Regions from separate parts of the Solwaraspora sp. WMMA2101 genome, predicted to be linked through region 2. Evidence: predicted binding sites of a transcription regulator. Region 2 holds the regulator's gene; the other holds the start of a gene.
What was found. Region 2 encodes HrcA, which represses chaperone genes, less so after heat shock. Its sites were predicted from a motif close to GGTTNGCACNCTCNNNNNGAGNGTGCNAACC; they were not measured.

Region 1 (6,744 bases), 1.2 Mb from region 2:
GTGCCAGCCGGTCGCCCCGTCCGGGGCGACCGGCTGGCGGCCCTCCGGCTGGGTCTCGCCGGTGGTGTCGGTCGCCCGCACCTGCAGCACGTGCTCGCCGGGGGTGGCCGGCCACTGCCAGACCCACTGCACCCAGGTGTCGGCGGAGACCGCCGGGGCCAACGTCGCCGACTGCCAGGGGCCGTCGTCGACCCGTACCTCGACGGCACGGATGCCCCGGTGCTGGGCCCAGGCCACCCCGGCCACCGGCACCGTGCCGGCGGTCAACTCGCCCCGCTGACGCGGCGTGTCGATCCGGGACTGGGTCTTGATCGGCCCCTGCGCCGACCAGCCCCGGGGCACCCAGTACGCGTCGAAGTCGGCGAAGCTGGTCACCTCCAACTCGGTGATCCACTTGCAGGCGGAGACGTAGCCGTACAGGCCGGGCACCACCATCCGGACCGGGAAGCCGTGCTCCACCGGCAGCGGTTCGCCGTTCATCCCGACCGCGAGCAGCGCGTCCCGCCCGTCGAGCAGCGCCTCGGTCGGCGTACCGCAGGTCCAGCCGTCGACCGACCGGCCGACGACCTGGTCGGCGCCGGGCAGCGGGCCGGCGGCGGCCAGCAGTTCCCGCACCGGTACGCCGAGCCAGCGGGCGTTGCCGATCAGGTCGCCGCCGACCTCGTTCGACACGCAGGCCAGGGTGACGTACCGCTCGACCAGGTCCATCGCGAGCAGGTCGGGGTAGCTGACGGTGATCTCGGTGGCGACCCGGCCGTGGATCCGCAGCCGCCACTGCTGCGGGTCGACCCGGGGCACCACCAACGCGGTGTCGATCCGGTAGAAGTCGGTGTTGGGGGTGACGTACCGGGTCAGGCCCGACACCTGTGGGTCCACACCGGACGGCACGGGCGCGGCGACGTCGGCGGCGGCCGGCAGGGTGATGGATGCCCGGACACTGGTCACGCTGCGCCGCTGCGCCAGCCACCGGCCGCCGGCCCCGGCCAGCGCGGCGGCCCCGACGCTGACGCCGACGGCGGACAGGAACCGCCGCCGGTCGCCCACCCCGGCCCCGGGCAGCACCGGCGCGGTCGGGGTGGCTGGAGCGGCTGGCCCGGCCGGCGGGGCCGGCGGGTCGGCGGCGGGGCGCAGCGGGCCGACGCCGGGCTGCGGCGGGTCGGCGGCGGGGCGCAGCGGGCCGGTCAGCAGCGCCCGCAGCAGGATCGCCGCAGCCAGGGCACCGAGCAGCGACGGCAGCGCGGCCGCCGGACCGGCGTCCGGCCGGCTCACCGCCGCCGCGACACCGACCAGGCCGAACGCGGCGATACCGAGATCCCCGGCGATCGGCGCGCGGGCCGCCAGGACGCCGATCCCGGCGGCGAACCCGGCCAGCAGGACGGCGGTGCCGACCAGCAGCGCAGTCTTGTCGTGTACGCCGAACACGTCGATGGCGAACCGGGTCAGCGACTCCGGCGCGGAGTCGACCACGACCCCGCCGACCGCGACCAGCGGTGCCGAGCGGGCACCGGCGACGACCGCGACCACCTCGGCGAGCCCGAGGGCGACGGCGGCGACGGCCACCCCGGCGAGAGCGGCCAGGCGGGCCGGCGTACGGCCGGCGGCGGCCCGCGCCACCGGCGGTGCTGCCTGTTGCGTCATCGTCCGACGATACGTCGCGACCAGAACGGTTGGCGAAAGCGGAATCCGCGCGACCAGGGCCGGGCGGCGTACCGCCGGAGTGCCCTGATCGCGCGGATTCAGGTGAAGCAGGTGGAACAGGTACGGGTCAGAACCCGGGGCCGTGCTGGTGACCGTGCCCGTGGTCGTGCCCGTGGCCGCCGGCGGCCGGTTGCGGCTTCTCCGGCTTCTCCACCACGAGGGTCTCCGTGGTGAGCAGCAGCCCGGCGATCGACGCGGCGTTGGTGACCGCGTTGCGGGTCACCTTGACCGGGTCGACGATGCCGGCTGCGGCCAGGTCGACGTACGAGTCGGTCGCCGCGTTGAGGCCGTGGCCCCAGTCGGCGTCACGCACCTTGCCGACGACGACGTACCCGTCGTGACCGGCGTTCTGGGCGATCCACCGCAGCGGCTCGTGCAGCGCCTTGCGGACGATCGACACACCGACCTTCTCCTCGCCGGTGAAGCCGAGGTCGTCGTCGAGCACGCTGGCGATCTGGCTGAGCGCGGCGCCGCCACCGGGGACGATGCCTTCCTCGACCGCGGCCTTGGTCGCGGCGATCGCGTCCTCGATGCGGTGCTTGCGCTCCTTCATCTCGACCTCGGTCGCGGCACCGGCCTTGATCACAGCGATGCCGCCGGAGAGCTTGGCCAGCCGCTCGGACAGCTTCTCGCGGTCCCAGTCGGAGTCCGACGCCTCGATCTCCTTGCGGATCTGGGCGACCCGGTCGGCGACCTCGGAGTCGCGGCCACCGCCGTCGACGACCGTGGTGGTGTCCTTGTCGACCACGATCCGCCGGGCGCTGCCCAGCTGCTCCAGCCCGACGGCGTCGAGCTTGTAGCCCAGCTCCGGAGCGACCAGCTCGGCGCCGGTGAGGACCGCCATGTCCTGCAGCATCGCCTTGCGGCGGTCGCCGAAGCCGGGGGCCTTGACCGCGCAGATCTTGACGGTCTTGCGGATGGCGTTGACCACCAGGGTGGACAGCGCCTGGCCCTCGACGTCCTCGGCGACGATCAGCAGCGGCTTGCTGGCCTGGACGACCTTCTCCAGCAGCGGCAGCAGCTCCTCGATCGAGGAGATCTTCTGGGTGGTGATCAGGATGTAGGCGTCCTCGAGGACCGCTTCCTGCGCTTCGGCGTCGGTGACGAAGTGCGGGGAGACGAAGCCCTTGTCGAACTGCAGGCCCTCGGTGACGTCCAGCTCGGTGGCGAGGGTGGAGCCTTCCTCGACGGTGATCACACCGTCGCGGCCGACCCGCTCCATCGCCTCGGCGATCAGGTCGCCGATGGTGGCGTCCTGCGCCGAGATCGTCGCGACCTGGGCGATCGAGTCCTTGCTGGCCACCTCGACGGCCTTGGCCAGCAGTTCGTCGGAGACCTTCTGGACGGCCGCGTCGATGCCGCGCTTGAGGCCGGCCGGGTTGGCTCCGGCGGCCACGTTGCGCAGCCCTTCACGGACCATCGCCTGGGCGAGCACGGTGGCGGTGGTGGTCCCGTCGCCGGCGACGTCGTTGGTCTTCGTCGCCACCTCCTTGACCAGCTGCGCACCGAGATTTTCGTACGGGTTGGTGAGCTCGATCTCCTTGGCGATGGTCACGCCATCGTTGGTGATCGTCGGGGCGCCGAACTTCTTGTCCAGCACGACGTTGCGCCCGCGCGGGCCGAGGGTGACCTTGACCGTGTCCGCGAGGGTGTTGACGCCGTGCTCCAAGAGGTGTCGGGCGTCGTCCGAGAAACTCAGGATCTTCGCCATGACATTCCCTTCACAGGCACTAGCCGTCGGCCGGGCGGCGCAGGGCGCCGGGCACCGGCCAACGGGCGACGCCCCGGAGACCCGCGTGGGGCTCCGGGGCGTTCAGCACTGGCAGTAGGTCACTTCTCGATGACGGCGAGGACGTCGCGGGCGGAGAGCACCAGGTACTCCTCGCCGGCGTACTTGACCTCGGTGCCGCCGTACTTCGAGTAGATGACCGTGTCGCCGACGTTGACGTCAACCGGGATCCGGTTGCCCTTGTCGTCGACGCGGCCCGGGCCGACAGCGAGGACGGTGCCCTCCTGCGGCTTCTCCTTGGCGGTGTCGGGGATCACGATGCCCGACGCCGTGGTGGTCTCAGCCTCGTTCGCCTGGACCAGGATCCGGTCCTCGAGCGGCTTGATCGCAACCTTGGTCGCGGTAGTCACGGGCATACCCTCCTGGGGTATCAGGTGTTGGTGCCGGTCGCGTGGGCGGCCAGCGTCAATCTGCCTCATGTCCACCGGGCGGGTCCGTCGTCGCGGGTGCCGGTCCGCCTGGCGTTTCGCCCTCCGGCCGGAGCCGGCGGGCTGGCACCCTCAGCATGAGAGTGCTAACCGCAGATTAGCAGTCGCCTGTGCGGAGTGCTAGCCCGATGGCCGACCATGGACAATGTCGCGGTGCACCCGGACGAGTTGGCCGCGCTGCGCTCCCCGGCCGGGGCGGCGGCCCTGACCGCCGCCGCGCAGGTGCTGGCCGCGCCGGGCGGCGACGACCCGCTGGCCGCGGCGACCGCGCTGCGTACCGCCGGGGTGCCGGCCCCGCTGGCCACCGCCGCGCTCACCCAGGCCGCGCTGCGCGCCCGCGCGGCCGGCAAGTTCGGCCCGGCCGCCGCCCGGATGTTCTTCACCCGCGCCGGCCTGGAACAGGCCACCCGGGCCGTGGTCGCCGACCGCCGCACGGCCCGGTTGCGCGCCGCCGGGGTACGCCACCTCGCCGACCTGGGCTGCGGGGTCGGCGCGGACACCCTCGCCGCCGCCCGGGCCGGAATCCGGGTGTACGCCGTGGAGGCCGATCCGGCCACCGCCGCGATCGCGGCCGCCAACGCCGAGGCCACCGGGCTGGCCGACCTCGTCACGGTGGTCTGCGCCGACGCCACCGACGTCGACCTCACCGGCGTCGACGCGGTCTTCTGCGACCCGGCCCGCCGCTCGGGCACCGGCCGACGCACCTTCGACCCGGACAGCTACTCCCCGTCCTGGGACTTCGTCCGCGACCTGGTCGCCCGGGTGCCCCGGACCGTGCTCAAGGTCGCACCGGGCATCGACCACGCGCTGATCCCGCCCGGGGCCGAGGCCGAGTGGGTCAGCGTCGACCGGGACGTGGTCGAGGCGGCGTTCTGGTGCGGCCCGCTGGCCGGCCCGTCCCGGCGGGCCACCCTGCTGCGTACCGGGCGGCCGGCGGCGGGCCTGGTCGGCGACGGCGGGGAGGCGGTGGCGGTCGGCCCGGTGCGGCGCTACCTGTACGACCCGGACGGCGCGGTGGTCCGCGCGCACCTGGTGGCCGCGTTCGCCGCCACCGTGGCCGGCACCCTGGCCGACGAGTCGATCGCCTACGTCTACGCCGACACGCCGACCGACACGCCGTACGGCCGGTGTCTGGAGATCACCGACGTGCTGCCGTTCTCGCTGAAACGGCTGCGGGCAGTGCTGCGCGAACGCGGTGTGACGCGGCTGGAGATCCTCAAACGCGGTTCCCCGCTCGACCCGGCCCAGTTGCGGCGCGACCTGCGGCTGCGTACCGCTGCCGGAGCCGGCGTGGCGGCGAGCCTGGTGCTGACCCGGGTGGCCGGCGCCCCCACGGCCCTGCTCGGCCACCCACTGGGCGCACCGGGACGGTAACGTCGCCGGACATGGCAGGTACGGCGACCCCGGCGACGACGCTGCTGACCAAGCGGCGCGTTGCGTTCCAGGTGCACCCGTACCAGGTGTCGCCGGAAACGCCCGACTACGGCGCGGCGGTCGCGGCCGCCCTGGGCGTGGCACCCGCGCAGGTGTTCAAGACGCTGGTGGCGCAGGTCGACGGCGCGCTCGCGGTCGGCGTCGTGCCGGTCACCGGGGGGCTGGACCTCAAGGCGTTCGCGGTGGCGCTGGGCGGCAAGCGGGCGGTGCTCGCCGACCGGGTGCTGGCGGAGCGGACCACCGGGTACGTCCGGGGCGGGATCAGCCCGCTCGGGCAGCGCCGGCGACTGCCGACGGTGCTGGACGCCTCGGCCGGCCGGTACGCCGAGGTCTACGTATCGGCGGGCCGGCGCGGGTTGCAGTTGAGTATCGCTCCGGGTGACCTGGCCGCCGTCGCCGATGCCCGGTTCGCCCCGATCGCTGCCCACTGATCCGGCAGACGACGGGCAGATGTCCGTCACGTTGCTGAATTGTTATCGCTGGCAACAAAACTCGTGACGGCAGCGGTCTTGTGCTCGCCGCCACACTCCTAATACGTTGCCGGACACAACAAAACGACGACGGCCCTCCGCCCCAGCTGTGGCCGTCGCCCTCGCCGGCCGGGTTCCGGAGCCCACAGCGCCGCGCGAGCCACACCTCACGCACGGACAGCACCACCTCAGCACGCACGAGCAGCACCACCTCCTTGTACGCGACACATCACCCTCCGAAAGGACCCGAGCGATGCGCAAAGGGATCCTCAGCACCGCCGCCGCCGGCATTCTGCTCGCCGGCGGCCTGACCGCCTGCGGCAACGACAGCGGCAACGACAGCGGCACCGGCGACACCCCGACCCCGAAGATCGGCGTGATCCTGCCGGACAGCGCCTCCTCCGACCGCTGGGAGACCGCCGACCGGCGCTTCCTGGAAGAGGCGTTCGAGGCCGCCGGCGTCGACTCGACCATCCAGAACGCGCAGGGCGACAAGGCCCAGTTCCAGACCCTCGCCGACCAGATGATCACCGACGGCGTCACCGTCCTGATGATCGTCAACCTGGACTCCGGCACCGGCAAGGCCGTGCTCGACAAGGCCAAGCAGCAGGGCGTCGCCACGATCGACTACGACCGGCTGACCCTCGGCGGCTCCGCCGAGTACTACGTCAGCTTCGACAACGAGGCCGTCGGCAAGCTGCAGGGCGAGGGCCTGGTCAAGTGCCTGACCGACGCCGGGGTGCAGAACCCGACGATCGCCACCCTCAACGGCTCGCAGACCGACAACAACGCCACCCTGTTCAAGGCCGGCTACGACGGGGTCCTCGACCCCAAGTACAGCTCCGGCGAGTACACCAAGGGCCCGGACCAGTGGGTGCCGGACTGGGACAACACCCAGGCCGCGACGATCTTCGAGCAGATGCTG
Region 2 (6,744 bases):
AGCACCTCGCCCGCCACCGCCGGGTCGGCGGCCGCCAACGCGGCGACATCCGGGTGGTGCTGCTTCGGGATGACCAGCAGGTGGCTGGGTGCCTGCGGGTGCAGGTCGCGGAACGCGACGGTGTTACGGCCGGCGTACACCAGCGGCGTCGGCAGTTCACCGGCGGCGATCCGACAGAAGACACAGTTGTCACTCACGTCACGGATGGTAGCGGCTCTACCAGCGGCCGAGCCGCGCGGACAGGACGGCCAACGCCGCGACGCCCGCCGTGGAGGTCCGCAGCACCTGCGGGCCCAACCGCACCGCCTCGGCACCGCACGCGGCGAAAGCGGCCAACTCGGCGTCGTCCACCCCGCCCTCGGGACCCACCACGAGCACGACGGTGCCGGTGGCCGGCAGGTCGACCCCGGTCAACGGGCGTCGCGCCGACTCGTGCAGCACGAACGCGGCGTCGGCCCCCGCCAGCCGGTCGACGACCGCGCCGGTGGACTCCGCCGGCCGGTCGTCCGTACCGCCGATGTCGGGCAGCCAGGGCCGACGGGCCTGTTTCGCCGCTTCCCGGGCGGTACTCACCCACCGCTGCCGGGACCGCGCCCCCCGCTCGTCGCGCCAACGGGTCACCGAACGGGCCGCCGCCCACGGGACGACCTCGTCCACCCCGACCTCGGTCATCGCCTGCACCGCCAACTCGCCACGGTCACCCTTGGCGATGCCCTGCACGACCACCAGCCGGGGATCGGCGGGGGGCGTCAGGTCGGTGTCGGTCACCCGCAGGTCCAGGCTGTGCCGGCCGACCGCCGTCACCTCGGCGGACGCGGTGCCGCCGCGCCCGTCGGTGAGCAGCAGCCGCTGCCCGACCTGCAGCCGGGTGACGGTCGCGGCGTGCCGGCCCTCGGCCCCGTCGAGGGTGTACGTCGGGCCGTCCGGCAGCCGGTCGACGAGGAACAGTGGTGCGCTCACCTCGCGCCCGGCCCCGGCCAGCCGTCAGCCGTGGCCGTTGAACGCGTCGCGCATCCGGGAGAAGAAGCCGCCCTGCTTGGTCAGCTCGGCGACCTCCTCGCCCCGCGCCTTGGCGAACTCGCGCAGCGTCCGCTCCTGCTCGGCGTCGAGCTTGGTCGGGGTCCGCACGTCGAGGTGGACGTACAGGTCACCGCGCCCGGTGCCGCGCAGGTGGGGCACCCCCCGACCGCGCAACCGCAGGGTCGCGCCGGGCTGGGTGCCGGGCTTGACGTCCACCGGTTCGTCGCTGTCCAGGGTCCGGATGGTCAGCCGGGTGCCCAGCGCGGCGGCGGTCATCGGTACGGTGACCCGGCAGTGCAGGTCGTCGCCCTTGCGCGAGTAGACGTCGTGCGGCCGCTCGTGGATCTCGACGTAGAGGTCGCCGGCGGTGCCGCCGCCCGGACCGACCTCGCCCTGCTGAGCGAGGCGGATCCGCATGCCGTCCTCCACCCCGGCCGGGATCTTGACGGTGAGCGACCGCCGGGTCCGGACCCGGCCGTCGCCGGCGCAGGTCGGGCAGGGGTGCGGGATCACCGTGCCGTAGCCCTGGCAGGCCACGCAGGGCTTGGAGGAGACCACCTGGCCGAGGAAGGTGCGCTGGACGGACTGGACCTCGCCGCGCCCACCGCAGGCCTCGCAGGTCGCCAGGTGGGTGCCGGCCGCCGTACCGGCCCCGGTGCAGGTGGTGCAGATCACCGCCGTGTCGACGGTGATCGGTGCCTCCACCCCGAAGGCGGTCTCGGTCAGGTCCAGCTCCAGACGCAGGATCGCGTCGGCACCGGGCCGGGTCCGCGAACGCGGCCCCCGGGAGCCGGCGGCGGCCCCGAAGAAGGCGTCCATGATGTCCTGGAAGCCGACGAACGGTCCGGCACCGCCCGGGCCGCCACCAGGGCCGCCGCCGGGCGCGAGCGGGTCACCGCCGAGGTCGACGATCTGCCGTTTCTGGTCGTCGGAGAGCACCTCGTACGCGGCGTTGATGTCCTTGAACTTGTCAGCCGCCGCCGGGTCCGGATTGACGTCCGGGTGGTACTGCCGGGCCAGCTTGCGGTAGGCCCGTTTGATGTCGTCAGCGGAGGCGTCCCGGCTCACGCCGAGAATCCCGTAATAGTCCTTGGCCACTGCGTTCGGTGTCCTCATGTGTCAGTCTCGCGTGTCCAGTTCGCCGGGTCAGTTGTGATCCTGCTCGCCGGTCAGTTCTGCGCCAGCAGATCGCCGACGTAGCGTGCCACGGCGCGGACCGTGGCGATCGTGCCGGGGTAGTCCATCCGGGTCGGGCCGAGTACGCCGAGGCCACCGACGATGGTGGCACCCGGGCCGTAGCCGGTGCTGACCACTGACGCGGCCCGCAGGTTGTCGATCTCGTTCTCGTCACCGATGCGTACCCGAAGCGTGCTCGGCTCGACCTCGCCGATCAGCTTGAGCAGCACGACCTCCTCCTCCAGTGCCTCTAGTATCGGGCGCAGGGAGCCCTGGAAGTCGAGCAGTCCCCCTCTGGTCAGGTTAGCCGTCCCGGCGAGCGCCAGCCGCTCCTCGTGCCGTTCGACCAGCGTCTCCAGCAGCACGGTCGACAGCGTCGTCATCGCCGGTCGCAGCGTCGGGGACGCCTCGTCGACGAGCGCCTGGACCAACGGCGGGGTGTCGGACAGCCGACACCCACCGAGTTTCTCGTTGACCAGCCGACGCAGGTCGGTCACGTCGTCGGCGCTGATCGGCGCCGGCAGCTCGACGAGGCGTTGCTCGACCCGGCCGGTGTCGACGATCAGGACGAGCATCAGCCGGGTCGTCGAGATCGGCACCAGCTCCAGGTGCCGCACGGCGGAGCGGGACAGGCTCGGGTACTGCACCACCGCCACCTGCCGGGTCAACTGGGCCAGCAACCGTACGGTCCGGTGCACGACGTCGTCGAGGTCGACCGCGCCGACCAGGAACCGCTCGATCGCCCGCCGCTCGGCGGGGCTCAGCGGCTTCACCCGGGACAACCGGTCAACGAACAGGCGGTAACCGCGATCGGTCGGCACCCGGCCCGCGCTGGTGTGCGGCTGGCGGATGTAGCCCTCCTCCTCCAGCACGGCCATGTCGTTGCGGACGGTGGCCGGCGACACACCCAGCTGGTGTCGCTCGACGAGGGCCTTGCTGCCGACCGGCTCCTGGGTGGCGACGTAGTCCTCCACGATCGCCCGGAGCACGTCGAGTTTGCGATCGTCCAGACCCATTCCCCACCTCCTGGCGACACGTCGGCGGTACGCCGACCGGGTGTGGTCCCGACCGGGTACCGCACGGGGCGGACCGAATCACCTGTGGTGCTGGCACTCGCCGATTGTGAGTGCCAGCATACGTCCCCGCGGCCGGGGTGGCGACGATCAGTTCGCCGGGCCATAGCGAACGGGGACAGTGTTTCCGATACCCGACATTTCATCGTTGTGGGCGGTCCCACTGCCCCGGGCGGGCAGTCAAGTCGAGCTGTCCGGTGGACAAATTCGTCGGCAGGGCTAGCTGGCATGACTTGATCCGCCCCCCTACCGTGACGGGCATGACTGAACCACCTCGCCCACCAGGAGAGAGCGGCTTCGGCGGCACGCCGCCGGACCCGACCTCTCCGCCACCACCCCCCGCGTCCTACTCGATGCCGGGCGAGGCCTCCTCTCCCGGATACGTCCCGCCGCCCGGCGGCGAGAACCCGCCGGGCGGCTACCCACCTCCGGGCGGCTACCCGCCCGGCGGTCCGGCGTATGGAGGTCCACCCCCGGCTGGCTACGCCAACAACGACGAGAAGACCTGGGCGCTGATCGCCCACTTCGGTGGCGCGCTCGGCGCGTTCATCAGCTTCGGTCCGCTCGGCTTCGTCGGCCCGCTGATCGCCTACCTGGCCAAGGGTCAGCAGTCCCCGGCCGTGCGGGCGCACGCGCTCGCCGCGCTGAACTTCCAGATCCTCTGGTCGGGCATCGCCTTCGTGCTGTTGTTCATCAGCTGGTGCCTGCTGTTCATCCCGAGCATCGTGGCCTTCGCGATCCAGATCATCTTCGGCGTCATCGCCGGGGTGAAGGCCAACGAAGGTGCGCTGTACAAGTACCCGATGTCGGCGAACTTCATCAAGTGACACCGGCGCCCCCGGGTTCCGACGGAATCCGGGGGCGGCCTCTTCCCGACAGGATCCGGGCGCGGCCATTTCCGGTCGGGATCCGGTGCGGGCCGGGGACGCGGTGGAGGCGACCGGGTCGGGGCACCGGAGCTGAACCGCCGGTCAGCCGAGCAGGTCCCGCACGACCCCGTCAGCCAGCAGCCGTCCACGCAGGGTGAGCACCGCCTGCCCGGCAGCGAAGACGACGGGGTCGACCAGCCCGGCGGCGGCGGCCCGCCCGGCCGCGACACGACCGGCCGCCGACAGCCGGGCCAGCGGCAGCCCGTCGGCCAGCCGCAGCCGCAGCATCACCTCTTCCATGTGCCGCTCGGCGTCGGTGAGCAGCTCCCGACCCTGCCCCGGCGACTGACCGTCGGCGAGCCGCCGCGCGTACGCCGTCGGATGCTTGACGTTCCACCAGCGGACCCCGCCCACGTGGCTGTGCGCCCCCGGGCCGAGCCCCCACCAGTCGCCGCCGGTCCAGTAGAGCAGATTGTGCCGGCACCGGGCGTCGGCCGAGTTCGCCCAGTTGGAGACCTCGTACCAGGCGAACCCGGCCGCGTCGAGGGTCTCGTCGGCGGCGAGGTAGCGGTCGGCGGCCACGTCGTCGTCGGGGTAGGGCAGCTCGCCGCGACGCATCCGGGCGGCGAGCCGGGTGCCGTCCTCCACGATCAGCGCGTACGCGCTGACGTGGTCGGCACCGGCGGCCAGCACGGCGGCCAGCGAGTCGGCGAAGTCCTCGGGGCGCTCCCCCGGCGTACCGTAGATCAGATCCAGATTGACCCGGTCGAACCCGGCCGCGCGGGCCTCCTGGGCGGCGGCCACCGCCCGCCCCGGCGCGTGCGTGCGGTCCAGGACGGCGAGGACGGCCGGTGCCGTCGACTGCATCCCGAGGGAGATCCGGGTGTAGCCGGCCCGGCGCAGCGCCCGCAGCGACGCCGGGGTGACCGACTCGGGGTTGGCCTCGGTGGTGACCTCGGCGTCGGCCGCCAGCCCCCAGGTGGTGTCGATCGCGTCGAGCAGCCGGGCCAGGTCGTCGGCGGGCAGCAGGCTGGGCGTACCGCCGCCGACGAAGACCGTGTCGACCTGCCGGGGCGGTCGGTCGGCCAGGACCCGGCCGGCCAGGTCGAGTTCGGCCAGTACGGCGTCGAGGTAGCTGTCGGCCGGTACGCCGCCACCGAGCTCCGTCGGGGTGTAGGTGTTGAAGTCGCAGTAGCCGCACCGGACAGCGCAGAACGGGACGTGCACGTACACCCCGAACCCGTGGTCGCCGGTTGTGGCGAGGGCGGACGCCGGCAGCACGCCGTCGGCGGGCACCGGCTCGCCGGCGGGGAGGGCTCCAGGCATACGGCTAGTCTGCCCGGCATGGACGAGCCCCGACCCACCAGGTCCGCGCAGCCGATGATCCGGACGGCCACCGCCGCCGGGATCGCCACCATCACCCTGGACAGCCCGGCCAACCGCAACGCGTTGTCCACCCCGTTGATGACCCAGCTCCTCGCCGCGCTGGCGGCGGCCGTCGACGATCCACAGGTCCGGGTCGTGGTGCTCAGCCACGAGGGCCCGGTCTTCTGCTCCGGGGCCGACCTGGCCGAGACCCAACGGGCGTACGAGTCCCGCCAGGTCCCGGTGGCGATGCTCGGCGACGTGCTGGCCGCCGTCTGGGAGTGCCCGAAGCCGGTGGTCGCCCGGGTCGGCGGCCCGGCCCGGGCCGGTGGGCTGGGCCTGCTGGCCGCCGCCGACATCGCCGTCTGCGACGCCGCCGCGACCTTCGCATTCACCGAGGTACGCCTCGGGGTGGTGCCTGCGGTGATCTCCGCGAGCGTGCTGCGCAGGCTGGACCGCCGGGCGGCGGCGCAGCTGTACCTGACCGGGGAGGTCTTCGACGGGCGACGGGCGCAGCAGGTCGGCCTGGTCAGCGCAGCGGTCCCCGCCGAGGCGCTGGACGCCACGGTGGCCGCCGTCTGCGCCGACCTGGTGCGGGGCGCGCCGACGGCGCTCGCCGGAACCAAACAGCTGCTACGCCGTACGGCACCGGACGACTTCCGCGACGACGTGGCCGCGTTGCGGGAGATCTCCACCGACTACTTCCTGTCCGACGAGGGCCGCGAGGGCGTCCGGGCCTTCCGGGAAAAGCGTGCCCCGTGGTGGGTACCGGGCGGCGCGACGTGGTAACCGCGTAGTGCCGCCGCCGGCACCGGCTCCGCCGTGGCTGGACGGCACATTGCTCACTGGTGTACCAAAGGTCCCAGCAGTTTCAACTGGGGGTGACGGTGCGGGCTCGGACGTTGCTGGTCGTGGTCGCGGTGCTGGCGGTGGTCGTTCTGCTCGGTGGCGTGGGTCTGGGCCGGTGGATCGGTGACCTGTCGCTTCCCGGGGCGGCGCGGGGTTGCGTCGTCGAACTGCCCGACTCCATGCCCGGGGCCGGCGCGGAGCAGTTGCGCCGGGTGACGCTGGACCCGGAGCAGATGGCGCACGCGGCGACGATCGCGGCGATCGGCGTACAGCGGGGGTTGCCGCCACGGGCGGTGGTCGTCGCACTGGCGACCGGGTTCCAGGAGTCGAAGCTGCGCAACCTGACCGGCGGCGACCGGGATTCGGTGGGGCTGTTCCAGCAGCGCCCCAGC

Region 1: groES (co-chaperone GroES) is a predicted target of HrcA. The motif match lies at 3,977-4,007, and genes of this name have one in related genera.

Annotation. Positions count from the first base shown of each region.
Region 1 is NZ_JBMHMA010000006.1:4,127,077-4,133,820, reverse strand. It holds gene ACN28F_RS19765 (molybdopterin-dependent oxidoreductase) at 1-1,638, opposite strand, end outside; gene groL (chaperonin GroEL) at 1,766-3,409, opposite strand; gene groES (co-chaperone GroES) at 3,529-3,843, opposite strand; gene ACN28F_RS19750 (class I SAM-dependent methyltransferase) at 4,054-5,289, shown strand; gene ybaK (Cys-tRNA(Pro) deacylase) at 5,301-5,780, shown strand; gene ACN28F_RS19740 (sugar ABC transporter substrate-binding protein) at 6,073-6,744, shown strand, end outside.
Region 2 is NZ_JBMHMA010000006.1:5,314,784-5,321,527, reverse strand. It holds gene ACN28F_RS25235 (HIT domain-containing protein) at 1-197, opposite strand, end outside; gene ACN28F_RS25230 (16S rRNA (uracil(1498)-N(3))-methyltransferase) at 217-960, opposite strand; gene dnaJ (molecular chaperone DnaJ) at 985-2,118, opposite strand; gene hrcA (heat-inducible transcriptional repressor HrcA) at 2,190-3,212, opposite strand; gene ACN28F_RS25215 (DUF4870 domain-containing protein) at 3,530-4,096, shown strand; gene hemW (radical SAM family heme chaperone HemW) at 4,241-5,464, opposite strand; gene ACN28F_RS25205 (enoyl-CoA hydratase-related protein) at 5,483-6,292, shown strand; gene ACN28F_RS25200 (hypothetical protein) at 6,385-6,744, shown strand, end outside.